DNA from 3 places in the Paenibacillus borealis genome. Region 1 is predicted to be linked to each of the others. Evidence: predicted binding sites of a transcription regulator. Region 1 holds the regulator's gene; each other region holds the start of a gene.
The links. The regulator Rex, encoded in region 1, represses fermentation and respiration genes when NADH is low (regulators of the CRP and FNR family bind a similar motif). The targets are predictions, from matches to a motif close to TTGTGAAATATTTCACAA.

Region 2: the regulator Rex is predicted to act here: its motif matches at 3,793-3,810, upstream of PBOR_RS34585 (cytochrome ubiquinol oxidase subunit I).
Region 3: the regulator Rex is predicted to act here: its motif matches at 2,486-2,503, upstream of PBOR_RS01070 (phosphoketolase family protein).

The regions. Positions count from the first base shown of each region.
Region 1 is NZ_CP009285.1:5,243,275-5,253,919, reverse strand. Features, by position in the region: gene PBOR_RS22250 (biotin--[acetyl-CoA-carboxylase] ligase) at 1-700, shown strand, start outside; gene panB (3-methyl-2-oxobutanoate hydroxymethyltransferase) at 1,023-1,889, shown strand; gene panC (pantoate--beta-alanine ligase) at 1,891-2,781, shown strand; gene panD (aspartate 1-decarboxylase) at 2,774-3,157, shown strand; gene PBOR_RS22230 (tetratricopeptide repeat protein) at 3,272-3,919, shown strand; gene dinG (ATP-dependent DNA helicase DinG) at 4,036-6,894, shown strand; gene PBOR_RS22220 (redox-sensing transcriptional repressor Rex) at 7,035-7,688, shown strand; gene PBOR_RS22215 (amidohydrolase) at 7,675-8,976, shown strand; gene PBOR_RS22210 (cell wall elongation regulator TseB-like domain-containing protein) at 9,003-9,524, shown strand; gene PBOR_RS22205 (aminoglycoside adenylyltransferase domain-containing protein) at 9,838-10,605, shown strand.
Region 2 is NZ_CP009285.1:8,108,361-8,119,005, reverse strand. Features, by position in the region: gene yycI (two-component system regulatory protein YycI) at 1-180, shown strand, start outside; gene PBOR_RS34610 (MBL fold metallo-hydrolase) at 197-1,003, shown strand; gene PBOR_RS34605 (hypothetical protein) at 972-1,178, opposite strand; gene PBOR_RS34600 (S1C family serine protease) at 1,535-2,782, shown strand; gene PBOR_RS34595 (cold-shock protein) at 3,177-3,377, shown strand; gene PBOR_RS34590 (cold-shock protein) at 3,470-3,700, shown strand; gene PBOR_RS34585 (cytochrome ubiquinol oxidase subunit I) at 3,924-5,330, shown strand; gene cydB (cytochrome d ubiquinol oxidase subunit II) at 5,317-6,333, shown strand; gene cydD (thiol reductant ABC exporter subunit CydD) at 6,333-8,096, shown strand; gene cydC (thiol reductant ABC exporter subunit CydC) at 8,093-9,892, shown strand; gene PBOR_RS34565 (DUF2252 domain-containing protein) at 10,258-10,645, opposite strand, start outside.
Region 3 is NZ_CP009285.1:217,764-228,408, forward strand. Features, by position in the region: gene PBOR_RS01055 (glycoside hydrolase family 94 protein) at 1-328, opposite strand, end outside; gene PBOR_RS35155 (hypothetical protein) at 542-1,507, opposite strand; gene PBOR_RS01065 (GntR family transcriptional regulator) at 1,662-2,384, shown strand; gene PBOR_RS01070 (phosphoketolase family protein) at 2,697-5,081, shown strand; gene PBOR_RS01075 (hypothetical protein) at 5,349-5,768, shown strand; gene PBOR_RS01080 (TIGR03915 family putative DNA repair protein) at 5,804-6,700, opposite strand; gene PBOR_RS01085 (putative DNA modification/repair radical SAM protein) at 6,667-7,980, opposite strand; gene PBOR_RS01090 (hypothetical protein) at 8,177-8,368, shown strand; gene PBOR_RS01095 (glycoside hydrolase family 3 C-terminal domain-containing protein) at 8,987-10,645, shown strand, end outside.

The DNA of each region.
Region 1 (10,645 bases):
CCAGGAGGAAGCCAAGAAGCTTGCCGAGAATGGGGCTCCTGAGGGCACCGCAATTATGGCCGAGGAGCAGACCGGCGGCCGGGGCAGAATGGGCCGCAAATGGCATTCCCCGCGCGGCAAGGGAATCTGGATGAGCCTGGTGCTGCGTCCGAATCTCCCGCTGTCCCTGACCCCGCAGCTGACTTTGCTGGCAGGGGTTGCTGTCTGCACGGCAATCCGTGAGGTTACCGGGGTTCCTGCCGGTATCAAGTGGCCTAATGATCTGCTGGCCGGCGGGCGCAAAATCTGCGGTATTCTGCTTGAATCCTCCCTGAGGGAGGGAGGCCTTCATTACTGCATCGCGGGGATCGGCATTGCTGTCAATCTGACAAATGACGATTACCCCGCCGAGCTGCAGGGGATTGGTACTTCGCTGCTGATTGAAGGCGGGGGCATTCCCGTCGACCGTACCAGGCTTGCTGATGCGGTGCTGGAAGAGCTCGAATATCTGTACACTCTTTACATAGAGCAGGGCTTTCAGCCTATCAGGGAACTGTGGGAATCGATGTCGGTAACGCTGGGGCGCCAGGTGTGTGTGAATACGCCGCAAGGCCGCAGCGAAGCCACCGCAGTAGGTCTGGATGACAACGGAGGATTGCGGCTGCGCAATAGCGCTGGCGAGATTACAAGCGTATTGTCAGGAGAGATCGAAATCATCTGAGCACCGGAATATGCCGCCTTATGTCATATTTTTAGGTGTAATTGTCTGCAGATTTTGTTATAATAGCTTCAGAGGCGGCATCGCTTGCGGGCGAGCTGTACTTCATGCCACTGAACCTTTTAAGAAGTTGTTTACCGGATTTACCTTCATAACTGTATGTAACGGTTACGTTGGATTCTGCTCTGAGCCGTAAGGACCGAGACAGAAGGGACGATCGCGAGTGACTCTTTTTTGCCCTTCGGACCTTTTTAGCGGACCATGCTAAAAGGTTTTTTTGTTTGCGCGGTAACGCGTATTTTATGGAAAAGGGGAATGAGAGCTAATGGCTGAGAAACATCCGCTGAATATTATCAAAATGAAAAAAATGAAAACGGACGGTGTGCCGCTGAGCATGCTGACCGCTTATGATTATCCTTCGGCCCTCCTGGCCGAGGAGGCAGGCGTCGACCTGATTCTGGTAGGCGACTCACTAGGGAATGTCGTGCTTGGTTACGATACAACCCTGCCGGTTACCATAGACGATATGGTCTACCACACCCGCTCTGTGAAGCGCGGGGCGCAGAACACGTTTATAATCGCGGATATGCCCTTCATGACGTATCACGGAAGTGTGGATGAGACCTTGCGCGGGGTGCGCAGGCTAATGCAGGAAGGCCAGGCCCATGCCGTCAAAATGGAAGGCGGCCTTGAAATCTGCGCAGCAGTATCCGCTGTAGTTGCCGCCGGAGTGCCTGTACTCGGACACATCGGCTTGACTCCGCAATCGGTCAATATGATCGGCGGCTACCGGATTCAGGGCAAGGATGCCAAGGATGCACAGCGGCTGATCGATGAGGCAAAGGCGCTTGAAGCTGCCGGTGCCTTCGGTATCGTCCTCGAACTGGTAACGGAAGAAGTGGCGGCCGCCATCTCCAAGGCTGTCAGCATTCCGACCATCGGCATTGGTGCGGGCCGCTATTGTGACGGTCAGGTGCTGGTGTTCCATGATGTGCTGCGCTATGCCTCCCCTTACCGGGAGAAACGGTTTGTCAAAACCTATGCCGATGTCGGCAGTCTGATCCGTGAAGGCATCAGCAGCTATGTCCGGGAAGTGAAAGACCGCTCCTTCCCGGCGGAGGAACATGTGTTTAACGCGGATGAAACAGTACTGGAATCCCTATACGGCGGTGCCGGCAAAGGAGCAAAATAAGATGAGAGTAGTCAGAACAATTGCACAGATGCGTGAAGCGCTGGAATATATGCGTCAAGGCGGCCATGGGCCGGTCGGTTTTGTACCTACCATGGGGTATCTGCATGAAGGCCATGCGAGCCTGCTGCGCGCAGCAGGTGAGAAGAGCGGCACAGTAGTGATGAGTATATTTGTCAATCCGCTGCAGTTTGGCCCTAATGAGGATTTCGCTTCCTATCCCCGCGATGAGCAGCGTGATCTGGCGCTTGCTGAACGCGAGGGTGCGGATATTGTATTTATCCCAAGTGTCGAGGAAATGTATCCCCAGCCGATCCGCACGGGAGTTTCGGTGTCTTCACTTACTACACAGCTCTGCGGAGCTTCTCGTCCGGGCCATTTTGACGGAGTGACTACGGTGGTGAGCAAGCTGTTTAATATTGTACAGCCGGATTATGCCTTCTTCGGGCTGAAGGATGCCCAGCAGGTAGCTGTTCTCCGCCGGATGGTGGCTGATCTGAATATGAATGTGGAAATTATCGCCTGTCCGATTGTGCGGGAAGAAGACGGACTGGCCCTGAGCTCACGCAATGTCTATCTGAGCGCTGAAGAGCGCAGACAGGCACTGGTGTTGTCCCGCTCCTTGCGTGAAGTGCGCCAGGCTCTGGAAGACGGCAAGGTGAGAACAGTGAATGAGGCGCGGGAGCTGCTGGTTTCGGTTATTGCTGAATCCCCGCTCGCGGTCATCGATTACGCGGAAATCCTGACTTTCCCTGATCTGGAGAGCCTGGAAGGCGGCAGTAAGCTGAGTGCTGCCGGCGGAGAGGTGATTATGGCACTTGCCGTGAAATTCGGCAGAACCCGCCTGATCGACAATAATGTATTTATTCCCAAGGAGGCTCACGCTCTTGTTTAGACATATGATGAAATCCAAAATTCACCGTGCTACCGTCACCGAAGCCAATTTAAATTATGTCGGCAGCATTACCATAGATGAGAATCTGATGGAAGCCGCGGATTTGCTGGAGAACGAGAAAGTGCAGATCGTGGATAACAACAATGGTTCCCGGCTGGAAACCTATGTGATCCCGGGGCCGCGCGGCAGCGGCGTTATTTGTCTGAACGGTGCAGCCGCTCGCCTGGTACAGCCGGGGGATACTGTGATCATTATTTCTTACGCCATGCTGTCATCCGAAGAGCTGGCGGCCCACAAGCCGACTGTTGTGTTTGTAGATGCCGACAATCAGCCGGTGAAGCTGGCGGATCATGAGATCCACGCGACGATTGCCTAAACCCCGCTGTTTGAGCCATGTAATCAATGGCAGGGATGAAGACACCCCGACTTGTGAAAAATGAAGTCAGGCAAGCTTAAGCTGACTTCATTATCAGTAAGGGTGGGATGTCCGGTGTTTCAACATTTATTTGCTGAGATGAACAAGATGCTGCAGGAGATCAGTACTGACTATCCTACTGCGGAGGGTGCCCGCCGCAACGACCTTTTATCCAAATATAATATGCTCCACCGGATCAGCGATGAGGTAATGGATGAATGGCTGGCCTTTGCCGAGAAGCTGAGCCAGTTCCGCGATCAGGCGGATTTCCAGCCGCAACCGGAGCAGGAGCAGGAAGCACCTGAGGAGGAAGCGCCAGAGCTTGCTATGGATGCTTTTGTCAGGGGACAGGGCTATTATAAGCTGCTTATGTACCGCAAATGTATCGAACAGTTCAAGGAAGTCACTGCCCGGCACCCGGACAGTCTGGCTGCCCGCCTGTACCTGGCGATGGCTTACCTGCAGGAAGGCGAAGCGGAGACGGCTTGGGGCCATCTGAATCATATGCTTGGCCTCATCCGTGAAACGAAGCTGAAGGCGATGATCTATAACGCGCTTGGCTGCATCAGAGCCTCCCAGGAACGCTTTAATGAAGCAAGTGAGCTGTTCAGCCTTTCTCTCCTGCATGATCCCGCTCTCCCTGAGCCGAACGTTAATCTGGAGGTTTGCCGCAAGCGGGGCGGAAAGCTTCAATTCGGACATCAGCTGGTCTCGCTTTTATAATTACTTTTCATCCATTCAAGCGATGCGGCCTTCTTCCCAGGGGGTGTGCATCGCCTTTTTTCGTAACTTCTGTTATGCTGATAAAGAGTCTCAAGTGAAAGGGAATAGAACTTATAATGAAATTTGCCGTGCTTGATTTTGAAACTACGGGAACCCAATCTGTGGGTGAGATCATCCAGGTTGGCCTTGCCATTATAGAAGAAGACAGGTCCATCTCCCGGGTGTATGGTTCCTTTGTCAAGCCCGGAGCACCCATTCCTCCTTTTATTACGGGCTTGACCGGAATTACAGACAGTGATGTGCAGGATGCGCCGGAGCTTGATGAGATGATGATGGAACTGGTGCCTCTGCTCGATGATGTTGTGCTGGTTGGACATAATGTGGCGTTTGATTTTCATTTCTTGCAGAATGCGCTGGACCGCTGCGGCTATTTGCCGTTTCAGGGCCGGATTCTGGATACCATCGATTTTCTCAAAATATGCTTTCCCTCGCTGACTACCTATCAGCTTGGGGCAGTGAGCAGTCATTTCGGCCTTACGCATGAGCGTCCGCATCAGGCGGACAGTGATGCCCTCGCGACGGCGCTTGTGCTGCTGAAATGTATGGAGGAGCTGGACAGCCTGCCTCTCCTGACCATCCAGCGTCTCAATGAGCTGTTCGCCGATGAGGACAGTGACCTGGCCTGGTATTTCGACGGTCTGCAGCGTGAGCGCGAAATGGAGACCTTCCAGCCGGAAGGAGACCTGACCTTCTACCGCCAGCTGGCACTTGCTGTAGGTGACTGGGCAGAGCTGGCTCCGCCGCGAGATGAAGGATCTGACAACCCGCTGCAGAATATTACCTTCGGGGAGTATATGGAAGAGGTAACCAAGCGTCTGAAGGACACCCTTCCGCAGTATGAGAGCCGTGAGGCACAGGAACTGATGATCCATGAGGTCATAACGGCGCTTGATCAGGATAAGCACCTGCTGATTGAAGCGGGCACAGGTACCGGCAAATCGCTGGGGTATCTGCTTCCGGCCATTTATCACAGTGTCCGCAGCAATCAGAAGGTCATGGTCAGCACGCATACGATCAACCTTCAGGATCAGCTGCGTGAGCGCGACATCCCTCTTTTGACGAGTGTTGTGCCATTTCCATTCAAGGCTGCGATCTTTAAGGGAAGAGGGCACTATTTGTGTCTGCGCAAGTTTGAACATAGAATAAATAAAAAGGACTTCATAAGTCCCAGGGAAGAAGCGCTTACCGCTGCTCAGATGATTGTCTGGCTGACCCAAACGGAGACAGGCGATGATGAAGAGCTTAACTTAAGCGGGCGCGGCGGTGACTTCTGGGAGACCGTAGCCAGTGATACCGACTCCTGTCTGGGACGTTCGTGCCCTTGGTTCCGGAAATGTTATTATCACCGGGCTAAACATGAAGCCGGAATTTCCGATGTGGTGGTGACCAATCACTCCAAATTATTTGCAGACGTTAAGGCCGGGCATCAGCTGCTTCCGGCTTACGAGCATCTCATTATAGATGAGGCTCATCATCTGGAGGATATAGCCGGCAAACACCTCGGCATGCAGATGAAATACTTCACCGTAGCGCATACGCTCACCCGCCTGTACAAGGACAGCCGGAGCGGACAGCTGCCTGCTCTGCGCCAGACTCTGCAATCGTCCGGCAGTGAGCAGGCTTCGGAATGGAGCGGCGTCATCGACCGGATCTACCCGGATCTGCTTACCGTTAAGGAGTCCTGGGATACGCTTAGCGATAAGCTCTTCGCCCTGCTGCCTGAACGCAGCGATGCCGGAGCTGGTGAAGCCGGCCAGCTGGTCGCACGCCTGCAGCCGGGCAAGAAGCCCAAAGAGTGGGAGGAGCTGGCTGCCCTGGAGAATACACTCAACCTCAGCCTGAGCGATATCATCCGCAAGGGTGATAAAATGCTTAGTGAGATGCGTGATACGGACAGCCAGTCCTCATCGGACAGCCTCGTGACGGATATCGGCGGGTTGTTCAAGGACCTGGCCTCCATTAGAGAGCAGATCCGATTCTTTATGGGACTGAATGACGAGAATATTGTGTACTGGCTGGAGGGGAGCGGTAATTACCGCGGCAAGTCGCTGCAGATGTATGCCGTTCCGGTGGATGTCAGCACCCAGCTGCGGGAGCTGTTCTTCGACAAGAAGAGGAGTATCATCCTGACCTCGGCCACCTTGTCTGTGGATAAGTCATTCCAGTTCATGATAGATAATCTGGGTCTTGGCGAGGCAGCAGAGCAGGGGCGTCTGATGACAGCACTGCTTCCGTCTCCGTTCAAATACCGCGAACAGGCGCTGCTTGTCATTCCGCGTGATTTCCCGAGCGTCAAGGGAAGCATTGGGGATGCCCGCTTTGTAGATACGCTGGTCCATTCTCTGGCCGAAACTGCAGTGGCCACACGGGGGCGGATGCTCGTACTGTTCACATCCTACAAGATGCTGCGCCAGGTTTATGATCCGCTGAAAGAGGCGTTGGCTTCGCAGGATATCATGGTGCTAGGCCAGGGTGTAGAAGGCGGCAGCCGGAGCAAGCTGATCCGGCGGTTCCAGGACAGTTCGGCGTCTGTCTTGCTCGGTACGAGCAGCTTCTGGGAGGGTGTAGATATTCCCGGGGAGGCTTTGACCTGCCTGGCGATTGTCAGACTGCCCTTCCAGCCGCCAAATCATCCGCTGGCTGAAGCGAAATCAGAGCTGCTGCAGGCACAGAAGAAGAATCCTTTCATGAAGCTGTCTGTCCCGCAGGCCGTGATCCGATTCAAGCAAGGCTTCGGAAGGCTGGTCCGCACCGCACAGGACCGCGGAATTGTTATTGTATATGATACCAGAGTCATTGAATCTTATTATGGGAAGTATTTCCTGTATTCGCTGCCCGGTCCCAAGATGGAGCATATGCTGACTGATCAGATGGTGCCGCGGATTGCAGAGTGGCTGGAAGAAGGCGGGGTTTAATATCCGTTCCCCGGTTGATATTATGTATAAGTAATTATGGTTCTGAAGTCCCGCGCTCCACGGCTGCTGCCCAATTGGGCAGTACCGGAGCACGGTTCCTATAATCGGATTATCACATCAAACTTTTAGGAGGAGAAAACATGAAATCGGATAAAATATCGGAGGCCGTCGTCCGCAGACTCCCAGTGTACCTGCGTTTCCTGAACGATCTCCAAAAACGTGAAATCTCTACAGTTTCTTCTCAGGAGCTGGGACAGAAGCTTGATCTTAATCCCGCCCAGATCCGCAAGGACCTGGCTTATTTCGGTGATTTCGGCAGAAAGGGCATCGGTTATGACGTCTCTTATCTGATTGAGAAGATCCGTCATATTCTGAAGCTGGACCAGCAGATTAACGTAGCTCTAGTAGGTGCGGGTAATCTCGGCCACGCCTTGTCGAATTACAATGCCTACTTGAAGGATACGATGAAGATTACAGCTATATTTGATGCTTACGAGCCTAAGGTAGGCCAGCAGATCAACTCGTTGACTGTGCAGCCGATGAGTGAGCTGGGGGATACCATCCGTGCGCAGGGCATCCGTATCGGAATTATTACCGTTCCGGACAGTGAAGCACAGAACGTAGCGGATATTCTGGTGGATTCGGGCATTGAGGCCATCCTCAATTTTGCCCCTGTTATTCTTAAGACTCCGGCTAATATCCGGATTCATGCCGCCGATTTCACCACTGATCTGCAGAGTCTGGCTTATTATTTACATGACGGAAAGGACGAAGCTGAAGATGAGCAGCAATAAAACGATTATTAAAGACGGCCGTTTCCTGGTTCCAGGCAGCGACAAGCCGGTTCTGAACGGTTATATGACCATAGAGAATGATCTGATTACTTACATAGGTGAAGCGAAGCCTGTAATCGAAGAGGATGCCCGGGTTATTGACGGCAGCCGTCTGCTGTTTATGCCGGGTCTCGTCAACACCCACGGCCATGCAGCGATGTCCCTGCTGCGCGGGTACGGTGATGATATGGTGCTTCAGGCTTGGCTGCAGGAAAAAATGTGGCCGATGGAAGAGAAATTCACCGGTGAGGATGTGTACTGGGGAACCTCTCTGTCTGTTCTTGAGATGCTGAAGGGCGGCACTACGACCTTCCTTGATATGTATGATCACATGGACCGGGTTGCTGAGGTCACCGAGCAGTCCGGCATCCGCGGCGTGCTGATGCGCGGTGTCATCGGACTCTGTCCGGAAGAGGTCCAGAATCACAAGCTGGCTGAGGCAATTGCTTTTGCCCGTAACTGGCATGGTAAGGCTGACGGCCGAATTACTGCGATGCTCTCGCCGCATGCGCCTTACACCTGTCCTCCGGAGTTTTTCATGAAGTTTGTCCAGGCGGCTCATGATCTTGATCTGCCAATGCACACGCATATGTCCGAAACCCGCCATGAGGTGGAGCAGAATGTGGCCGATTACGGCCTGCGTCCGGTCGCTCATCTGGAGAAGCTGGGAATGTTCACCCGGCCGTCCCTGATCGCCCATGGCGTTCATCTGAATGATGAAGAGATTGAGATTCTGGCCCGCCACAATGTCGGTGTATCCCATAATCCAGGCAGCAACCTGAAGCTGGCCAGCGGAGTAGCCCGTGTTCCTGAGCTGCTCAGAGCAGGAGTTAAGGTCTCCCTGGGTACGGACGGTGCAGCAAGCAACAACAACCTGGATATGTTCGAAGAGATGCGTCTGGCCGCGCTGATTCACAAAGGCGTAAGCGGTGATCCGACAGCAGTACCGGCTCCAGAGGCGCTGCTGATGGCGACCGAATATGGTGCGCAGTCTATTTTCCTGAACCAGGTGGGCAGGCTTTCAGCAGGGATGAAGGCCGACTTCATCGCGATTGATATTGATCAGCCGCATTTGCTCCCGCATACCGATCTTTTGTCCCATGCAGTATATTCAGCCAGTGCCAAGGATGTCGAGCATGTCTGGGTGAACGGCAAACAGGTTGTGAAGCACGGACAATGCCTGACACTCGATGAAGAAGCCATCCGCCGCAAAGCACAGGAAACGTTCGAAGCTCTGCTTAAACGGTAATACAGGCTAAATGGAAAGGAAGCTGTATGTTGAAGAAGAGGAGAAAATGGCTTCCGCTGGGGATCTCCCTGGTTCTGCTCCTTCTGTTCGGACTAAGCCAGTTCTATGCCTACATTATGAAGGATCAGTGGAACGAGCGGAGTGAAGCCAAAGAGATTGCCAGAGCACGGGCCGGCTTAACTGAGATATCCAAAGCACAGAAATCCGTCTGGGATGAAAATGCGATTTACTGGGTGCTTACCGGAAAAAATGATGCAGGGACTGAAATGATGGTTTGGGTCCGCTTTACCAGGGAAGGCCAGCCTGCCGGAGGCGAAAATGATTTATACGCGGAGGAGCTCAGCAAAGGGACTTCTGAGGCGCAAATCCGTGATATTATAGCTGACCAGCTTCCGGGTATTACGATTAAGCGGCTGCTGCCCGGAGTATATAATGGAGAATATGCCTGGCAGCTGTTTTACAAAAAGGACGGCAGGTTCTATTACAGCTTCTATCGTTTCACAGACGGCAGTGCTATCGGTGAAGGGTATAGCCTGCCCAACCGGTAAGCGGCAGCCAGTATGGTTTACAGCAGGAGCGGGGGGACAGTTGAACTGTTCTCCCGCATTTTTTATGCATATAAGCCGGAATTTAAATGCTTCTTCAAGGGAGAGAACAGTCTATAGCCATTCTTGGACTTGTGACTCACCGGGAGCTATGGCTTAATAATACGGGAGGGGAAAATTCCAACCCGTTTCGATGGCTTGCCAGCTGGATAGCATCAATTAGTATATACGATGATACATACCGGATTGCCATATCGGAAGTATGTGTTCCCGGCATCTGTTTCAACCATAATTGACATTCAGGAGGATCATAAAGTTGGAAATTCTAGCCTATTTAGATCAGGCGGTAACGTTGTTCAAAGAGGAAATGGGGGCGAATTTGTCCGGGATTTATCTGCACGGTTCGCTGGCCATGGGCTGCTTTCATCCGGATAAAAGTGATATTGATCTGCTGATTGTCGTACACGACAAGCTTCCTGTAGAGGTTAGCCGGAAACTGGCCAAGAAAGTGATAGCTTATCACGACAGTCTGCCGAACCGGCGCGGGATTGAGCTAACTGTTGTACTGAAGAAATATCTGAAGAATTTTGTGCATCCGGCACCTTTTGAGTTTCATTTCTCGGACTTTCATCTGGACCGCTACAGAAATGATGAGAATTATTTATGCGGCGGTTATGAGGACAGGGATCTTGCGGCTCAATTTGCCGTCGTCTATCAGCGGGGATTTATTTTGTACGGTGAACCTATCCGCGAAGCGTTTCTGCCGGTAGACCGCCAATACTACCTGGATTCTATCCTAGGTGATATCGGAGATGCGGCTCAGCAAATCATAGATTCTCCTGTGTACTACACACTGAATTTGTGCCGGGTGCTGTATTTTGTGCGGGAAGAAGTAGTGTCTTCCAAAAAGGAAGGCGGGGAGTGGGGCCTGCAGCATTTGCCGTCCAGCTATCACGGGCTGCTGAAGCACTGCCTTGAAGAATATAGCGGTGTGGCGAGTGACAGTAGTTACGACCCGGAGTTATTAATTGATTTTGCAGAATATATGGCCGGCGAAATCAGACAGCACCAAGCCAAAGTGTAAATTCAAGCGGAGTGAAGCGGACTGAGAAGCCCTTATTTCT
Region 2 (10,645 bases), 2.9 Mb from region 1:
GAAAAGTATTTCCCGGCCAATTCTGCGGTGAAGGAGATTGAGCTTGGCTATTACGGTGAATTATTCAACTCCGAGAGTCAGGTGGCTTCTCCGATGTGGCGGTTTATGCTGGAGAACGGCAGTGCCTATTACGTGGATGCAATTAGTGCGGACATTATCAGTCCTAAGACAACAGAGTAGAAGGAGCAGGAGAGATATGGGGATTTCATTTACAGTACTGTCCAGCGGTTCTACCGGGAATGTGACGGTGGTGCGTAACGGCGAGACCACGCTTATGATCGATGCGGGTCTTAGCGCGAAGCGCATTGATGAGCTGCTGGCCATGCGCGAGCTGACGGGAGCAGATTTAGACGGGATTCTTGTGACCCATGAGCATTCCGATCATATCAAGGGGCTTGGAGCGATTGCGCGCAAATATGATCTTCCGATCTATGCGAATACCAATACCTGGGGAGCGATAGAGAAGGGAATCGGCAAGATTGCCGAGCATAACCGGGTCATTATGGAAACCGGGCAGCACCGGGATTTCGGCAGTATGCGGGTAGAGTCGTTCGCGATTTCCCATGATGCTGCGGAACCGGTAGCCTACAATTTCTATGACGGCAAGGAGAAGCTGTGCGTGGCGACAGACCTCGGGTATGTCAGCGATAAGGTGAGGACGGCAATATCGGATGCCGATGTGCTTGTGCTGGAATCGAATCATGATATTGAGATGCTGCGGATGGGGCGTTACCCGTGGAATACGAAGCGGCGGATTCTCGGCGATCTGGGGCATTTGTCCAATGAGGCAGCGGGAGCGGCGCTCAGCGAGATACTGACGGGGCGGACCAAACGAACCTATCTGGCCCATTTAAGCAGAGACCACAATATGATGGATCTGGCGAAAATGTCTGTGCGCGGCGCGATGGAAGACCGGGGCTGCTTCTTCAAAGACAGCGAGTTCAGACTCTGTGATACTTATTATGACCGGCCTACGCCATGGGATAAGGTGAGCCAGTCATAAGACGGTCCAGTTCAGCGATTTGGTGCTCCAGCTCCTGGCGGGAGAATAGTCCCTTGGCAATCAGCAGCTCGATCAGTGCACTTTGGACAAGAATCAGATGATAGTGTTCATCCTTGAGATCCCCCAGCTTGCCGATAAACTGTACCAGGTCCATACTTGTTGAGAATGACTCCATAGTCCGGCCCTCCTTTTAGATGAATTGTAGCGGAAATGTAAATATTTCACATGTAATTTAACACAGAAAAAATGTGGGCGGCGCTGTTGCCTGTGATACAATCATATAGAGCGTACTAATACTATTGTAGTCTTTTAAGTTGCAAAATATTCCGTATATAAGCTTATAAACTTTTTAGTAGGTTGAAAGAATAGGAGACACCCCTTGCGCTTAGAACCCACAGGAATGTGGTGAATGAATCAAGTGAAACCTTTTAGCACTTTGTGAAGTCTAAGAGTTATAGCGGTTAAGCTCGGGCGTGGTTGCTTGGCGTTCAGGTCTTGAATGCGGTGGCAATAGAGGGGAGAGGATTTAACGTGGGATTGTTTGATGATGATTTCTATTCAACCAAGGTATCGCGGCGCAGAACCGGCAAACAGGGTGTCTCCAAAGGATACGCCGAAGGGAAATGGTCTGTCCGCAGATCGCGGCGTTCGCTTTCAACCTGGCAGATTTCCCTGATCAGCTCAGTATGCAGTGCGGTTGTGGCTGTATTGCTGTTCAGTCTGGTTACGGGACAGCTGACCGAGGAGAAAGCACAGGCTCCGGCGGTTATTGATAAGGTAGCGGTAAGCAGCGCGGATCCGTATGACCGGATTATTCAGGCTGCTGCGCTTGTCCGCCCGGCGGTGGTCAGCATCATTAACCATAAGGAAGACAACGAAGAACTCAATATTCTCGATGAGTCTGCACTAGGCTCGGGAGTTATCTATAAAAAGGACGACAATAAGGCATTCATCATTACCAATAATCATGTCATTGAAGGCGCCGGCAAGCTGGAAATTGTGACTGTAGACGGCGAGACCCGCAAAGCGGAGCTGGTTGGTGCTGATAAGGTGAGCGATATTGCAGTACTCTCTATTGACGCCAAAGGAATTGACACCGTTGCGCAGATCGGTGATTCCTCCAAACTGCGTCTGGGTGAGACGGTCATAGCGATCGGCAATCCGCTGGGGCTTGGGGATACGCTCACTTCAGGTATTGTCAGCTATACGGAGCGGACGATTCCTGTATCCCTGAATCAGGATGGGGTATACGACTGGGAGCAGGAGGTTATCCAGACCGATGCTGCCATTAATGAAGGCAACAGCGGAGGCGCACTGGTCGATCTGGACGGCAAAGTGATTGGCATCAACACGATGAAGATCTCTGATACGGGTGTGGAGGGACTGGGCTTCGCCATTCCGGCCAATCATGTGATGGAGACAGCTGACGAGCTTACAACCAATGGGAAAATCGCCCGTTCATACCTGGGTGTGTACTCTGTGGATCTGAATAATCCGTATGTACCGCTGGCTGAAGACCAGCGCAAGGAGCTTAACCTTCCGACTACGGTAACCGACGGGGTTGTGGTATTGGATGCAGTGGGACCGGCGAAGGATGCAGGCCTGCAATTCAACGATGTCATTACCAAGTTCGATGATAAGTCGATTACATCCACCTTGGCTCTGCGCAAATATTTGTATGACCACACCAAGATCGGTGATGATCTGCAAATTACATTTTACCGCAATGGTGAAGTGAAGCAGGTGACCGTACAACTTCTTGAGAAACCCGAGGAATAAAACCGGAAGCTGCCGTATATAATAATAGGGCAGTCAGGATAACGGACACGGTTCATGCCGTCCTCTTATGCCAAATATAAGAGGACGGAGCCCGTTTCAAGTCCAAATCAACGGGGTAAACAATGATATCAGCTCTAAATATTACTATTTACGGCAACTGGTAACCCTTACATTGGGAAGAAGACCTTATAAGGGAAAAAACGGAGAAATTCGGATAGGACAGCTTGCCTTTGTTATAAAGGTGTGGTAACATGAAATTATTCATACAATTGATACCTAATTCTCGCATTGAAAAGGGCTGTCAAATGAATTACAACCTTTCTCAATGTGTGAATTTTTTCTTTGTCTGAAGATAAAAAGAACATATTAATTTAAATTTGTGGAGGTAACACACATGCAAACAGGTACAGTTAAATGGTTCAACGCAGAAAAAGGATTCGGTTTCATCGAAGTTGAAGGCGGAAGCGACGTATTCGTTCACTTCAGCGCAATCACTGGCGACGGCTTCAAAACTTTGGACGAAGGCCAACGCGTTGAATTCAACGTTGTTCAAGGCAACCGCGGACCACAAGCCGAAAACGTTGTAAAACTGTAATTAATAGAAGGTGCCGTCCCCGCTTGTGAAAGTTGGGACGGTCTTTTTTTATCGTTACTGAGCTTGTAACATAAAGGAAGGGAGGAACGGCAATGAACTACCGGAAGAAGCCTTTGGAGGAAGTACCGGAAGAAAATACCGCAATATGGGCCTGTACCAACGATGGATGTAACGGATGGATGAGGGATAATTTCGCATTTGAGCATGCGCCTTCTTGCCGTCTCTGTCATTCCCCCATGGTTCGTAGCATGAAGATGCTGCCGCAATTGCTTAATTCGAATGGCGATCTCAAATCGCTTAAGAAAGGTATTTCCATTACCTAAACCAATGCCTTTATGAACCAAGACAACTATAAATGATGAACAAATTCAAGACGGCGAAACCGTCTTATTTTTTTTGCTTTCTTTATGTAATATTGTGATATTTGTCACAAATTTATTGATTTTCATGCTGAAACAGGGTGTATAATGTGATAATTATCACACTTAAGGCCCTGGAAATTTGACAGAATAGACATATCGAATGGGGAGAAGGAAGGGGAGAAATATGGATACAGTAATGCTGTCGCGTATACAATTTGCGTCGACGACGATTTTTCATTATTTCTTTGTGCCGGTATCGATCGGACTAGCGCTCTTAATTGCTATTATGGAGACCATGTACGTTAGAAAAGGCAATGAAGAGTACAAAAGAATGGCGCAGTTCTGGGGGAAGCTGTTCCTCATTAACTTCGCAGTAGGCGTAGTGACAGGGATATTGCAGGAGTTCCAGTTCGGAATGAACTGGTCTGACTATTCACGCTTCGTCGGCGATGTTTTTGGAGCCCCGCTGGCTATTGAAGCCTTGCTCGCATTCTTCCTGGAGTCCACGTTCATCGGAATCTGGATCTTCGGCTGGGATAAGGTATCCAAGAAGGTCCATCTCGTCTCCATCTGGCTGGTAGCACTCGGAACGATGCTGTCGGCATTCTGGATTCTGCTGGCGAACTCGTTCATGCAGCATCCGGTAGGCTTCCAGGTGAATAACGGGCGGGCGGAAATGAATGATATCTTCGCACTGATCACGAACGGGCAGCTGCTGGTGGAGTTTCCGCATACAGTACTCGCTGCATACGCTACAGGCGCATTCCTGGTAACGGGGATCAGTGCTTATAAATTACTCAAGAAGCAGGACGTTCCTTTTTTCCGGAAATCGTTCGAAATCGCAGCCATTGTTGGTATTATCTCTTCATTCGGCGTAGCTGTTGCAGGTCATGCCCAGGCACAGTATCTGGTAGAGACCCAGCCGATGAAGATGGCCGCCTCCGAAGCACTCTGGGGTGAGAGCGGCGACCCGGCACCATGGACGATCTTTGCCAATATTGACACGGATAACAAAACCAACAGCAATGAAATTCAGGTTCCCTATCTGCTAAGCTTCCTGTCCTACAGTAAATTCTCCGGTGAAGTGAAAGGGATGAATCAGCTGCAGGCGGAATATGAGCAGGCATATGGACCGGGAGACTATATCCCACCTGTCAAAACAACGTTCTGGAGCTTCCGGATTATGGTGGCTGCAGGCTCACTGATGATCGCGCTTGGCGTGTATGCCATCTATCTCATGTGGCGCAAAAAGATGGACAAACCGAATACCTGGTTCATGCGGTTCATGTTCTGGGGGCTGCTGCTCCCGCCGATTGCCAACACTTCGGGCTGGATTATGACGGAGATGGGGCGTCAGCCATGGACGGTATTCGGACTAATGACTACAGAAGACAGTGTATCACCTAATATTACGAGCGGACAGGTGTTATTCTCAGTGATTTCATTTACCGCAATTTATGCCATACTGGGTGCAGTGCTGATTGGCCTGTTCATCAAAGTTATCAAAAAAGGGCCTTATGCTATGGATAACGACCACGGCGAATCCCACGATCCGTATAACAAGGAGGAATCAACCCATGCTTTCTCTTAATGAATTGTGGTTTCTGCTGATTGCAGTGCTGTTTGTCGGATTCTTCTTCCTTGAAGGCTTTGACTTCGGCGTAGGGATGGAGACTCAGATTCTCGCCAAGAATGATACAGAGCGCCGGGTGCTGATTAATTCCATCGGTCCGTTCTGGGATGCGAATGAAGTATGGCTGATTACGGGGGCGGGCGCAATGTTTGCCGCATTCCCGCATTGGTACGCGACGCTCTTCAGCGGATTCTATATCCCGTTTGTGTTCGCCCTGCTGGCGCTGATTGCCCGCGGTGTTGCCTTTGAATTCAGAGGTAAACGTGATTCGAAGGTATGGCAGAAAACCTGGGATGTCTGCATCTTCTTCGGCAGCTTCCTGCCGCCGTTCCTGCTGGCTGTGGTGTTTGCCAGCTTCATCAAAGGCTTGCCGATTGACGGGGATATGCAGATGTATGCCGGTTTCTTCGATATCGTTAATGCCTATACAGTTGTAGCGGGAATTACAGTAGTCCTGCTGTGTCTGGTACATGGACTGATGTTCACCACGCTCCGTACCCTTGGAGACTTGCAGGAACGGGCACGCAAGCTGGCCCAGAAACTGCTGATCCCGCTGGCAGCGCTGCTGGTAGCCTTCGTTATTATGACGTACACCATGACGGATATCTTCGATAAACGCGGAACACTGCTATGGATTGTAGTTGTTCTGGGCGTAGTTGCTTATCTGCTCGCCGGATATTTCATGACTAAGAAGAAGGATGGTTATGCCTTCGGAATGACCGGAGCGGTAATGGCGCTGTCGGTAGCTTCGATCTTCATCGGACTGTTCCCGCGGGTGATGATCAGCTCGCTGGATCAGGCGTTCAACCTGACGATTACGAATGCGGCTTCCGGCCACTATTCACTGAAGGTAATGACGATCGTTGCCCTGACGCTGCTGCCATTCGTGCTGGGCTATCAGATCTGGAGTTATTTCATCTTCCACAAACGGGTTCACGAGAAGGAGCATCTTGAATACTAATGGATAAAAATTTGCTTGGGTACAAAGGAGTAAAGCCTGTCTTTCTGATTGTCGGCTTCCTTACCCTGGTGCAAAGCCTGTCCATTCTTCTGCTGGCGAAATCGCTGGCCGAAGTTGTCTCTGCGCTGTTTGCGGGAGAACCGCTGAAGGAACAAGGGGCTAAATCGCTCTTGTTCCTTCTTGCATTTCTCGTGCGCCATGCCTGTGCCATGCTGATGAGCCGCACAGCTTACCGCTTCGCGGAAGCTACCGGCAGCAGCATGCGGAGACAAATGATGGATAAGCTGTTCCAGCTGGGACCGAGGCTGGTAGGGGACCGGGGAACCGGGAATGTGGTCACACTTGTGCTTGAAGGAGTAACCAAGTTCCGCACCTACCTGGAACTGATTATTCCGCGGATGGTCGGCATGGCGGTAACACCGGCCCTGCTGCTTGTCTATGTGTACACCGAGGATACGTCCAGCGGTGTCATTCTTACCTTAACCATGCCGATCATCATTGTCTTCATGATTCTGATCGGCATGACGGCCCGCAAGCAAATGGACCGCCAGCTGAAGTCCTACCGTACGCTTTCCAATCATTTCGTGGATTCGCTGCGCGGTCTGGAAACGCTGAAATTCCTTGGGCGCAGCCGCAGCCATAGCGAGAGTATTGCTACGGTCAGCGACCGCTACCGTTCGGCCACGATGCGTACGCTGCGCGTGGCGTTCCTGTCTTCATTCGCCATGGACTTCTTCACCATGCTGTCGGTGGCTTCGGTGGCAGTAAGCCTCGGTCTGCGGCTGGTTAATGAGCAGATGACACTGGTTACAGGCTTAACAATCCTTATACTGGCTCCGGAATATTTCTTGCCGGTGCGGCTGGTGGGTGCGGACTTCCATGCCACACTCGACGGCAAGGAAGCCGGAGAAGCAATGAAGAGCATCATTGACCGTGAGACCGTGCAGGCGAAGCTGCTGGAGCCGGGGGGACAGGAAGCTATACAAGATGGCAAGGCACCTGGAGCGTTTTTCACGTGGAACAATAACAGCAGTTTACGGCTTAATGGAGTCAGCGTGAAATATGAAGACGACGGTGCCTCCTCGCTTGAAGAGGTGAATCTCGAATTCAAGGGATATGCCAAGATCGGAATTATCGGGGAGAGCGGAGCAGGCAAGTCTACGCTCGTGGATATCCTGGGCGGCTTCCTTCATCCGACCTCCGGTAACATCACAATTAACGGAAATGGGGTCAGTGCGCTTACGGATGAGGACTGGCGCAAGCAGACCGCTTATATTCCGCAGCGTCCTTACATCTTCAGCGGCACATTGGCTGACAATGTGCGGTTCTATTATCCGGAGGCTACGCAGGAAGCTGTTGCGGCTGCACTGGAGTCCGCCGGACTATCGAAGCTGATATCCTCGCTGCCTGGCGGCCTGGATGAAATGATCGGCGGCGGCGGACGTTCGCTCAGCGGCGGACAAGAGCAGCGTGTGGCACTGGCCCGTGCGCTCTTGAGCAGCCGCCCGGTTATGCTTCTGGATGAGCCGACGGCTCACTTGGACATTGAGACAGAATATGAGTTGAAGGAAACGATGCTGCCGCTGTTCGCAGGCAAGCTGGTATTCCTGGCTACGCACCGCCTGCACTGGATGACCGACATGGATCTGATTGTCGTCATGCAGCAGGGACGCGTTGCCGAAATCGGCACACATAGCGAACTGACCGCCCGCAAGGGTGCCTACTACGGGCTTATTCAAAGTCAATTGGAGGGAATCCATTGAAACGTGAAGGATGGTTTGCTCCCTATTACTCTGCCTACTTCTGGCGGTTCGTGCTGATTATTGCACTGGGCGCACTGACGATCTTCTCGGCATCGTCCCTGATGTATACCTCGGGGTTCCTGATCTCGAAGGCATCGATTCCGCCGGAAAATATACTGATGATCTATGTGCCGATTGTCGGCGTGCGCACGTTCGGGACAAGCCGGGCCGTCATTCACTATGTGGAGCGGCTCGTAGGACATGACACGATTCTGCGCATTCTCTCGAAGATGCGCATCCGGCTCTACAACATTCTGGAGCCGCAGGCGTTGTTCCTGTCCTCGCGCTTCCGGACCGGGGATATTCTCGGCATGCTCGCGGATGATATCGAATATCTGCAGAATGTATATCTCCGCACGGTCTTCCCGAGCATCATCGCACTCCTGATCTATGCGGTAGCCGTTATTTCGCTCGGCACGTTTGATCTGGCGTTTGCCCTGCTTATGGGCTTATACATGCTGATTCTGGTGGCCGTATTGCCGCTGATCTCCCTGCTGTTCACCCAGAAACGTCAGCGTCAGGTGAAGCAGGAGCGCAACCGGCTGTATCAGAAGCTGACCGATGCCGTGCTGGGTCTGGGCGACTGGGTCATCAGCGGACGGCAGAGCCAGTTCGTCGACACCTATGAGGCCGACGAGCAGACCGTCGCCCGCACAGACGGTGCGCTGCGGCGCTGGGCGCGGCTGCGCATGTTCATCGGCCAAGCCGTTGTCGGGCTTGGCGTGCTGTCCCTGCTCTACTGGGCAGGCGGACAGTATGCCGATGGAGCGATTGCCGGAACGCTGATTGCCGCGTTCGTATTGGTCGTCTTCCCGGTAGCAGATGCTTTCCTGCCTGTATCCGAGGCCGTCGAGAAAATTCCGCAATACCGGAATTCACTGGAGCGCTTGGAGGGGGTGGGAGCAGCGGAGGGAGCTGTGCCGCTTGCGGCCGAAGCAGCCAAGAATGCAGAAGCCAAGGCGAAGGCTGCCGCTGCTGTGCAGGCTATCCAGGCCAGCGGGCAGGCCCATATTGAACTGAAGTCGGCGGGCTACCGCTATGCGGCGGGAGACGACTGGTCAGTGCAGAATATGGTGCTGGACCTGCCGCAGGGCCGGAAGGTTGCCGTGATCGGCCGCAGCGGAGCCGGTAAATCGACGCTGCTCAAGATGGTGCAAGGCGTAATCACGCCTACCATCGGCTCCGCCACGATTAACGGAATTGACGCTGCGGCTTACGGTGAGCAGATTCCGCAGCTCATCGCCGTGCTGAACCAGAGCCCGCATCTGTTCGACACTACGGTGGCGAACAATATCCGGCTCGGGGACCCGGGGGCTTCGGAGGCAGCGGTTAAGCAGGCGGCAGCCCTGGCGAAGCTGGATCCATTGATCTCTTCGCTGCCGGAGGGCTACAACACTCCGGTACGCGAAGCAGGGCAGCGCTTCTCCGGCGGAGAGCGCCAGCGGATCGCTCTGGCCCGTATTCTGCTGCAGAATACGCCGGTCGTTGTGCTCGATGAGCCGACGGTAGGCCTTGATCCGCGCACGGAGCGCGAGCTGCTGGCCACCATGTTCGAGGCGATGGCGGGCAAGACGCTGATCTGGGTTACCCATCATCTGGTGGGTGCGGAGCAGATGGACGAGGTGATTTTCATGGAGAATGGCCTGGTGGAGATGCGCGGCACCCATGCGGAGCTGATGGAGCGGGAACCGCGTTACCGCAAGCTGTATGAGCTGGACCGGCCGAGCCAACTCATGAATGCGGCGGCTGAGAAATAATATTGACATACAAAGAAGCTCTTTCCGCCCGGGTTCGGGTAGAGAGAGCTTCTTTGAGGTTGGGATAGCTGCATAATGTGCAATTAAAAACGGCGATTAGTTATACTTGCAGACTATAACTGTATTTCATACAACTAAAACTGCCCGAATTCGTTAATGTGGTCCTTATAAGGCCGATTAAGTGTACAGAATACAATTAAACGGAGTCCGGGGGCGGAAAATAGAACTTTTAATTGTACGAAGTGCAGTTAAGCGCAACAGATGTACCGAAAGCGGGATATCTGATATCTGATATCTGTTGCGCTTCAGCGAGCGATTGTCCAAAGTAGAATTCACTACGCTTAATCTGGGGTAGTACCCGCCCGTTATATACCGTACTGCTCCGACACCCAATCCGCGAACATGGCATAGTCTTTCTCTACCTGCCCGGCATAGCCGTAAGCCCATTCTGCGATATAACGGGCAAAGGCATCAGAATCGGGACCCATGGCCTTGGCGATCTCCTGCTCACTGTGATAGTCGAGAATACCCTTGTCGACATCGGCATCGGCGCGGGCATGCATTTTGGCGGTCAGGCTGCCCATCTGCTGGATAACTACGGTCAGCTCGTCCATGTCTGCGATATTCTCCAGCTTCAGACTTTTTTTGTACGGGGAGCGCTCCCTGACATAGAACTCCCGGCCGTCTACCGTTAAGAAGCCGAGGTAGGGATCAGCCTGGTGGTGCATCGCCTGCTGGGTCGCGGATACACGT
Region 3 (10,645 bases), 3.1 Mb from region 1:
AGACGATGTTCGTGTATCCGGTTCCATGATGGCATACGGATTGATATTGATCCAGATCTTTACCTACCGGCTGCCAGGAGCCGGACCAATAATCCCCGTTCTCCAGATCTTTTACATAAATGTAGCGCCCGGGTTCGTCATTGGAGTTAAAGTGGTAGCGGAGATGCCGTCCGTTGGCTCCGGATTTCACGAAGCTGTAGCCTCCGGCATTTCCTGAGATAATTGCGCCGTATTCCGGCGAGCCAAGATAGTTGGCCCATGGGGCTGGTGTATTTGGCTTCGTGATGAGGTACTCTTTGTTTTTTTCGTCAAAATGACCGTATTGCATAACCATTCCTCCTACAAAGTGGATGACAGGCAGGAGTGTAAACACGCGTTCACAAACGGTTGGAATTTCCCGCCCAATCTCATTATAAGACAGTTCCGGCCTACCTAGAAACCCTAATTTTTAGTGTAAAAAGCAAACAATATAATATTTTTATAGCTGTTTGTTATATTGCAGTCCTCCCCCTAAGGAGATGGACTGCATTTTTGTATGCAATTATTTTATTGCGGCGTCAACTTCCTTCTCAAAGGCCTCCAAATACTGATTGAAAATTCCGGTATCAAATTTTGCAGTAGTATCGTTGGCTTTAGGCGGATTCTGTTGAACCAGGCTGTATAGACGATCTGTTTCGGAGGAAAGCTTCGTCCAGACCTGCTTAAGTGAATCGTATTTGGAATCAAGACCGGCGATATAGCTGTCGTATTCCTTTTTCTTATCCATGGTCTTGGCCAGCTGCTCAACGGTGAAATTGATATCCAGATTCTGTCCTGTACTGCCGGTCCCGCTATTCATATACGAATGGATGTCAACAAATCCTTCGTTCCACACATCGGAAATGACGAAATTCCGGATATCTCTTAACATTTCACTAGGAGCAGGTACGGTTGATAACGAAGCTTCCGGGAGGTGCTCTTTGAAGACCTTTCTTGCTTCGCCGAATGTTTCCTGGTCAGATGAATCTGTTGCCCATATAATTTTCAGGTCACTGATAAGAACGATCAATTCGCTTTTGGGGTTAGAGGCCTTTTGGCCTTGAATTAGCACGGCCTCAACTTTCATTCCGCCTTCATCAGAATAATGTGTAGACTCGAGAACCTGGGGATTCTTAAGTTTCTGGTCATCAGGTGTTTCTACGGATTGAATCATTTGAAACAGCGGCTGGGCATCCGGATAGACGTTGTCAGTGATAAAGACCTTTTTCGCTTCCCCATCTGACCCGTTTAAGAAGACGTTGACGTATTCAAGCGCCACAGCTTCTGTATCAGACAGTTTTTTAGGTGCAGGTGTTGGTGCGATAGTAGGTTCAGGCGCGGGTGTCTCTGAAGGACTCACTGAAGAAGCCTGTGTTTCTGCCGAAGCAGCAGCTGTAGACGCCGGAGACTCTGCCGTGTTTTTATCCGAACTGCACCCCGTCAGCGCCATAAAAGCAATGATCAAACTGATAACAAATTTTCTCTCCATTTTGCATTTCCCCCTGGTAATATATTTATTTCCAGTTCTATGTACGCGCTTTGACAGGCGGGGTTTCAGGTTTGAAATTTGAACGCTATCATTCACCCTAATATGATATATTTAATATTGAAATTTAATGCAGGGCCCGACGAAGGAGTGCTACATGACACAATTTGTCTATAAGCAAATTATTGATGACCTCAAAATGAAGATTTTTGCGGGACGGTTTGCTGATATGAGATTGCCGGATGAGCGCAGTCTTAGTGAAACGTATCAGGTTAGCCGCAGCACCATTAAGCGTGCGCTAACCAAGATGGAGAGCTACGGCATTATTTTCAAGAAACGCGGATCCGGAACCTTTATTAACCCGTTGTACATAAAAAACGATTCCATCTTTAATTACGAAGGCTCTAATCTCGGGGTTTCTGACAACTTCCAGATGCATGGCAAGAAGCCGGAGATCAAAGTACTGAATTTCGAGGTTATTCGGCCTACGGAAGAGCTTCAGCGCGATTTGTTCCTGCAGCCCCATGATTTTGTATATAAAATTGTCCGCTTGCGTCTGTTTGATGATGAACCCTTTATGATCGAGACCGGATACATTCCGATTAAAATCGTGCAGGATCTCGATATGGCGATTATAGAAGGGTCGATCTTTCATTATCTGGAGGAATCGCGCAATCTGGCGGTCACCAAATCCTTTTTGTCTATTTTTGCCGAGCCGTCGTTAGCTAATGATCAGGAGCTGCTCCACCTGAAGGAAAATGAGCCCGTGGGGATTATGGAAGGGATCTTCTTCCTGGATAATGGGACGCCGTTCGAATTCTCACATATGCGGTTCCATTACAAATATCTGAAATTCAATACCTTCGTATCGGTTCATTAACGGAATAACTGAATAATAATCACGAAAGGCCGGGAAGATAGTTCCGGTCTTTTTGTTTGCCCCAGGAAGATCAGGAGGGCGGCGGAGTATAAAAAAGAGGCTTGTGAAATAAATTACAAATACATCCATGGTTATTAAAATTATGCTTCTTTTATAACTAATTTGCTGCGGATTTCATACTATGTTCAAAAATTCACAATATTGGACCGTATCAATTGCTAAAAAGATTGAATTTATTAAAGCCAGGAGTATGATGTAACTGTAGAAGTGATATATTCAAAATACAAAGATAAAAATTAGGGAGTGGAAGAAATGGGATTATCAATCGCACAGGTGGATTATTCTTCTAAAACTTATTTGGCAAAGCTTGACGCCTACTGGCGCGCAACCAATTACATCTCCGTGGGTCAGCTCTATTTGAAGGATAACCCGTTGTTAAGAGAACCTTTGAAGGACGCAGACGTAAAAGTGAAGCCGATCGGACACTGGGGCACTATCCCTGGGCAGAACTTTATCTATGCGCATCTGAACCGCGTAATTACTAAATATGATTTGGATATGTTCTATATTGAAGGTCCGGGCCATGGTGGCCAGGTTATGGTGTCGAACTCCTATCTGGACGGAAGCTACACTGAAATCTACCCTCAGATCACTCAGGATATCCCTGGACTGAAGAAATTGTTCAAACAGTTCTCGTTCCCGGGCGGAGTTGCTTCCCATGCTGCTCCAGAAACACCAGGATCGATTCATGAAGGCGGCGAACTGGGTTACTCCTTGTCTCACAGTGTGGGTGCCATTCTGGATAACCCGAACCTGATCTCGGCAGTTGTTGTAGGTGACGGTGAAGCAGAGACCGGTCCTCTGGCGGCTTCCTGGTTCTCAAACCGGTTCATTAACCCGATTACAGATGGCGCGGTGCTGCCGATTCTGCATTTGAACGGCTTCAAGATCAGCAACCCGACCATTCTGTCCCGGATGTCCAGAGAAGAGTTAACCGCTTATTTTGCAGGAAGTGGCTGGGAACCGTTCTTCGTTGAAGGCGAGAATCCTGATCTGATGCACCCGGAAATGGCTAAGGTTCTGGACACGATCATTGAAAGAATCGCAGCGATTCAGAAGAATGCCCGCGAAAATAACGACACCACACGCCCTGCTTGGCCGATGCTCGTCTTCCGTACCCCAAAAGGCTGGACCGGTCCGAAAGCGTGGGACGGTGTGCCGAATGAAGGCTCCTTCCGGGCCCATCAGGTGCCGATTCCGGTAGATCAGAAGAATATGAAGCATGCACCAGCATTGCTCGAATGGCTGAACAGCTACAGACCTGAAGAATTATTTGATGAGAATGGCCGTTTGAACGCTGATCTGGCTGAGATCCTGCCTACTGGCAACAGACGTATGGGCATGAATCCTGTAACGAACGCCGGTAACCTGATCAAAGATTTGCACAAGCCGAATTTCCGCAACTATGCACTGGATAATTCCGTACCGGGTCAAGTGATCGCGCAAGATATGGCCGTACTGGGTAAGTACCTGAAAGAGGTTGTAACGCTTAACGAAGAGAACCGCAACTTCCGGATCTTCGGACCGGATGAAACGATGTCTAACCGTCTGGGACCTGTGTTTGAAGTGACGAAACGTCAATGGATGGATTCCATCCAGGAACCGCAGGATGAATTCCTGGCTCCTTACGGCCGTGTCATTGATTCCCAATTATCCGAGCATCAGGCGGAAGGCTTCCTGGAAGGTTATGTACTGACGGGCCGTCACGGATTCTTCGCCAGCTATGAAGCGTTCCTGCGCGTTGTCGATTCGATGATTACCCAGCACTTCAAATGGCTGCGCAAGGCGACTGATCAAACTTGGCGCGCAGATATTCCATCCTTGAACGTTATTGCAACATCAACTGTATTCCAGCAGGACCATAACGGTTACACTCACCAGGATCCGGGTCTGCTGGGTCACCTGGCTGATAAGAAGCCGGAATTTATCCGTGAGTATCTGCCGGCGGATGCCAACTCCTTACTGGCTGTCTTCGACACCATTCTGAATGACCGTCAGAAGATCAACCTGATTGTATCCTCCAAGCACCCGCGTCCGCAGTGGTTCTCGGCAGATGAAGCTCAGGAACTGGTGGACAAAGGCCTCAAAATCATTGACTGGGCAAGCACCGACAAGGGCGGAGAGCCGGATGTGGTTATTGCTTCGTCGGGTACAGAACCTACTATGGAGAGCCTGGCTGCGATCTCAATCCTCCATGAGAAGCTGCCTGAACTGAAAATCCGCTACATTAACGTGGTAGATCTGCTGAAGCTGAGAAGCCGGAAGCTCGATCCGCGCGGCTTATCTGACGAGCAGTTTGATCAATTTTTCACAAAGGATAAACCGGTCATCTTCGCCTTCCACGGCTATGAAGGCCTGATCAAAGACCTGTTCTTCGACCGCCACAACCATAACCTGCATGTACATGGCTACCGCGAGAATGGCGACATCACTACACCGTTCGATATGCGTGTACTCAACCAGATGGACCGCTTCGACCTCACGAAGGAAGCTGTGCTGAGCTTGCCGGATGCCGGCAAATATCAGAATATCGCTGATGAAATGGATGCTATGGTGAAGAAACATAACCAGTACATCCGTGAAGAAGGCATCGATCTTCCAGAGGTTGAGAACTGGGTATGGAAGGCTTTGAACTAATTAACGTTCAGACGTGTAAATTGAATTAATTATAGTAAGCTCTCAAGAGGGAGTGCTCCGGGTAGTCATGAAAATGGCGGCGGGGCACTCTTTTTGTGCTGGATAATATGAAGCGGCCGGGTCTGCCTGTTAGAGAGCGCTTTGTCAAAAAAAGCTGCTGGACTCGAACGATCGGAACCTTTGACGAATGAAGGATTTACGGCGGTTTTTAGACTATACTAGTATAAAGCAAGGCTATTAATATTTTGGATAATCAGGAGGCTGCAGATGAAGAAACTGAATAGGTTCATAGCTCCTCCTCTTCAATTTGAGGTGTTAGAGCATGACCGGGTAATTGCCAAAGTGAAACTGGATTATATAAATCAAACCGTTGAAGTCTGGCAAGATGATAAGGTTGAGCCTGTTTTTTTGCCTTTTCCGGGTAAAGCTAAGGTCTCCGTTGGGGATGTGCTGGACTATTTCGAGTCCCGCTGTGTACCGCGTACCCGGCATCACATCGATGAAATACTGCAATCCTTGGGGCTGCAAGAATATGTTCCTACCGATATTGTGAAAAAGACGCATGGCGTTCTGTATGATGATTATGTATGGATTAGATTCTCTGATGAGGAGCTGAAATGTGCGGATGTCCATCCCCGTTATGCAAGTGAACAAGGAGTCCCGTCAAACCTTTGTCAGCAGCAGTAAAGGTGATCAAATGAAATGGAAAATGGGATTATCCATTAAGTATGAGTATTTGTTTGTCTGAGTGAAGCCCGGAGCGAGCCGATGCTCTCCGGCGGCTCCTGCTGTAACGCCTTCTTGCGCTGCGCAGCAGCAAGTGCAGGGACGCCATTGCTGCCGTTCATCTCAACCATATGCTTCCAGTAACGCTTGGGCATCAGCGAGGAGCGCAGGCGTTCGTTGCGGCGCTCCTTGATTCCGATCGCGTGATAGAACCCTGTCCACAGGCGGCGGTAAGCCTCCTCAGCTTCATCCGGCTCAGGCGGGGTCCAGCCGCTTAACGGAATGATAGCCTCCCGTCCGGGTTCATGAATCAGCGCTACTTCATGAGTCTGGTCGTAGATCATGAAGCTCTCGCCCTGGAACCGGTCGCAGAAATGCTCCTGAATGACCGGAAGGATGTATCCCTGGGGTTCAATAACCGCGGCCATGACCGGACCGTATACGGAGAAACGTACAAAACCCAGATACAGATGACCTTCCCGCCGAAGCTGCTGAACCGCCTTCTGTAAGGCGTGCACCGTATCATCGGCCAGCATATTCATCACCTTGCGGCCATGCTTGAAGCCGAGATACAGGAAATTCAGCAGCAGCAGCTCCTTCTCCGGTGTGTTTGACCAGAACCCCAGACGGACCAGTTCCTCTGCTTCAGGAGAAATACGGAGCGGAATGGACTTAAGGACTCTCTCCGCCTTATGCTTGTCAGTTTCTATCCACTTCGATTCCAGCAGCAGGCCTTGCTCTTCACCTTCCGAATGAACGGCCAGCGGAATCTCCTTCCAGGTATAACTCTCAAATACACAGCACAGCAGGCCCTCAAAGCTGCCATCATAGGTATAGGCCAGTGCGGACGGCTTGAACATCAGGCTTCCGCCCCTTTCTTGAATTCCGCCCATCCTCCTGCAGCCGGCAAGGCCGCTGCGTAGTGGTCGTCGAACAAGGTCAGCTGCTCAACCTGGGCCGGCTGGTAGGGAGCCAGCTGCTGCCCGGACATCAGCGAACGAAGCAGGGTATGCTCACTGACTTTCAGCCCTTCCAGCGGTTTGCCCTTGCAGGTGATGAAGAATTGGGCCCGCTTGAGCACGACGCCAAGCTTCTTCAGCGCATGGAAATCCAGCGTCGCCGCCCGTCTTGCCTTCACAATCCGCTGAGCACTCCTTACCCCGATGCCGGGAACACGCAGCAGCATTTCATACGGCGCACGGTTGATCTCCACCGGGAACTGCTCCCGGTGATTGACGGCCCAGCTGCATTTGGGATCGAGCAGCGGATTGAAATTAGGCACGGCTTCATCCAATAGTTCATTGGCCTGAAAACCGTAGAAGCGCAGCAGCCAATCCGCCTGATAGAGCCGGTGCTCCCGCAAGAGTGGCGGTTTGGTATCGAGGGAGGGCAATAGCGAATCCTCAATTACCGGAGTATAGGCGGAATAGAATACGCGCTTCAGGCTGTATTTGCGGTATAAGCCTTCCGTCAAATTCAGAATCTGGTAATCCGTATCCGGCGAGGCGCCTATAATCATCTGCGTACTCTGGCCGGCGGGAGCGAAGCGGGGGGCATGGTTATATTTGACGATATCAGAGCTATTCTCCTTAATCTTATCTTTAATCAGCCCCATTGGCTTCAGGATGGAGATCTTGCTCTTATCAGGAGCGAGTATCCCGAGGCTCTCCTGCGAGGGCAGCTCGATATTGACGCTCATGCGGTCAGCGAGCAGTCCGAGTCTGGACAGGAGGACATCGTCGGCTCCGGGAATGGCTTTTACATGAATATAGCCGTTGAAATGATACACATTCCGCAGCAGCTCCAGCGCCGATATCAGTTGCTCGGTTGTATAATCCGGATTACGCATAATCCCTGAGCTGAGGAACAGCCCTTCTATGTAATTGCGGCGGTAGAACTGCATGGTAAGATCCGCGATCTCTTCGGGAGTAAAAGCGGCCCGGCGGACGGGATTGGATTTGCGGTTGACACAATAGGCACAATCATAGACACAGGCGTTGGTCATAAGCACCTTCAGCAGTGAAATACAGCGGCCGTCCGCCGCAAAGCTGTGGCAGATACCCATTGCAGCAGTACTGCCTAAACTTCCGGCCTGGCCTTTGCGGTCTGAACCGCTTGAAGTGCAGGCCACATCATATTTCGCTGAAGCGGTCAGAATCTCAAGCTTCTCCATAACATCCACGGTCGCAATCCCCCTCATAGAGGAAAGTATATACCGAACATGTGTTCTTGTCAAAGCGTTGCATTATATGCCAGTTACCCGGGCCGAAATGTATGCGCATTCCTTAGTATGCTATAATAGTTTTTAATGGTTCATAGCATTTAGAACTGTACTGTTTCTGAAAATTGGGTTAGGAGTGTTGCTGGAAATGAGAGGATACAACATTTGGCGGCCGATTATGCTGATTGCGGTTGCGCTGCTTACGAGAACCTTGGTCTCAAGTATTTGCCTTATGTTTGGGATGTCGCCGGAGTCGGCAAGCAGTGTTGCCATGCTGGGTATGGTCGCTGCTGCGCTTGTGATGTATAACCGTATGATGAAGAGCCGCCGCCGCAAATAAATAGAAGGTCCGTAAGTTCCCCGGGTGAAACGAATCATAAGTGAGACATTTGAAGACACCCGCACAGGTGTCTTATTTTATGTTTTGGGAAATTAACATTTCCCCAAAGTATAGTTAAATCCAAAGAAGCAGCTAAAAAGCTCGAAACAGCATTGGAGGGGGCGGCTGCGCCGGCGGCCAGAAATAGATGAATTTTCTCCACTTGCTAATGAACGTAGGAGCCTTTGCCAAGCAACAGTTGGAAAATCAGCACTTAATAGGCTGCAAATAGATCAACTGGATGATACGATACCCCTTGACCGCCATTGAATGCCACTACTAATTACAATGGGGAATTTAGCCGGCAACGGTGATCGAGGAACTAATCTAATTTAGTAAGGTGCTGATTCGCCCTCCGGGCGATTTTGTTCTTTAGAGGGGTTCCGGGCGAGAGATAGCGGCTGCCCGGTTTTGCTTTTTAAGCTGCAGAGCTTGTATATTAGGGCTGTAGCTTTTATTCTTAGAAGGATATGCTATATAAATAACAACAAAGGTTCAAGATATCGTGAATCCCGTAAGGGAGAAGGCTATCTATAGAATCAATACACGTTGGGAAATGAACAAACAGGAGGAAACCAATTGAGTACACAGAATATCGGAGTGCCGCTAGAGGGTTTTGCAGAATTTAGCCGGGTAGTAGCCGCAGAAGGCGCGGTGTTGCTTAAGAATGAGGGGCAGGTGCTTCCGCTTGGAAACGGCGAGAGCGTTGCCATTTTTGGCAGAATCCAAGTGAATTACTACCGCAGCGGTACAGGATCGGGCGGAAGTGTTCATGTTGCATATACTACCAACCTGCTGGAAGGTCTGCGCAGCAAGAAGAACATCAGCGTTAATGAAGAACTGGCAGCAGCATACGAGGAATGGATCGGACTTAACCCGTTTGATGACGGCGGAAAAGTATGGGCGGCTGAGCCGTGGAACCAGAAGGAAATGCCGCTTACGGATGAGCTGGTGAAGAAGGCGAGAAGCCAGTCGGCCAAGGCTGTTGTAGTGATTGGACGTACCGCCGGTGAGGATCAGGACAATGCCGATGCACCGGGAAGCTACCGGTTGACGGAAGATGAGAAGGCTATGCTTACGCAGGTTACGGCTCATTTTGAACAAACTATTGTTGTGCTTAATGTCTCGAATATTATGGATATGAGCTGGGTTAACGATGCCGGCTATGTACATCCTATTTCTGCGGTGATCTATTCCTGGCATGGCGGAATGGAAGGCGGCAATGCAATTGCCGATGTACTGGCCGGAGAGGTGACGCCAAGCGGTAAACTGACGGATACGATCGCGTATTCCATTGAGGATTACCCGTCCACAAGCAACTACGGCAATGAGTTCAAGAACTTGTATGAGGAAGATATCTATGTAGGATACCGTTATTTCGAGACCTTCTGTCCGGATAAGGTTCAGTATGAATTCGGCTATGGCATCTCCTACACCACCTTCAAGCTGGAGCCGGAGGAAGCAAAGCTGGTGGACCTGGCGGGTGAGGCACACATTCAGATCGGCGTAACTGTAACCAATACAGGGGATACCTACTCCGGCAAAGAAGTGGTGCAGGTGTATTATGAAGCGCCGCAGGGACAGCTGGGTAAACCGGCCAAAGCGCTGGCGGCATTCGGGAAGGCCAAGCTGCTTGAGCCGGGAGAGTCTCAACACCTTACGGTAAGCTTCCCGCTCCATTCTCTGGCTTCGTATGATGACGCCGGAATGACAGGGCACCCTTCCGCTTATGTACTGGAAGCTGGAACCTACCGTTTCTATGTGGGAACCAGTGTTAAAGCCGTGACGGAAGTTAACGTTGATGGACAAGCTGGTTATGTTCTGGATGAGCTTAAGGTTGTAGAGCAGCTGCAAGAGGCGATGGCGCCGACCGAAAGCTTCAAGAGAATGAAACCGGGGGCCCGGAAGGAAGACGGTTCTTATGAACTGATCTCTGCTGAGGTGCCGGTACGCAAGGTAGATATGGCAGCGCGGATTGAAAGCAATCTTCCGGAGACGCTGGTACAGACCGGTAATCAGGGCCATACGTTGAGAGATGTTCATGAAGGTAAAGTCAGCATGAATACGTTCATTGCCCAGCTCAGCGACCAGGATCTGGCGGCCATTGTCAGAGGCGAAGGAATGAGCAGTCCGCTGGTTACGCCGGGTACGGCTTCGGCCTTCGGCGGAGTCAGCGACAGCCTGTTCAGTTACGGCATTCCGGTTGCGGCTACAGCAGACGGCCCATCCGGTATCCGG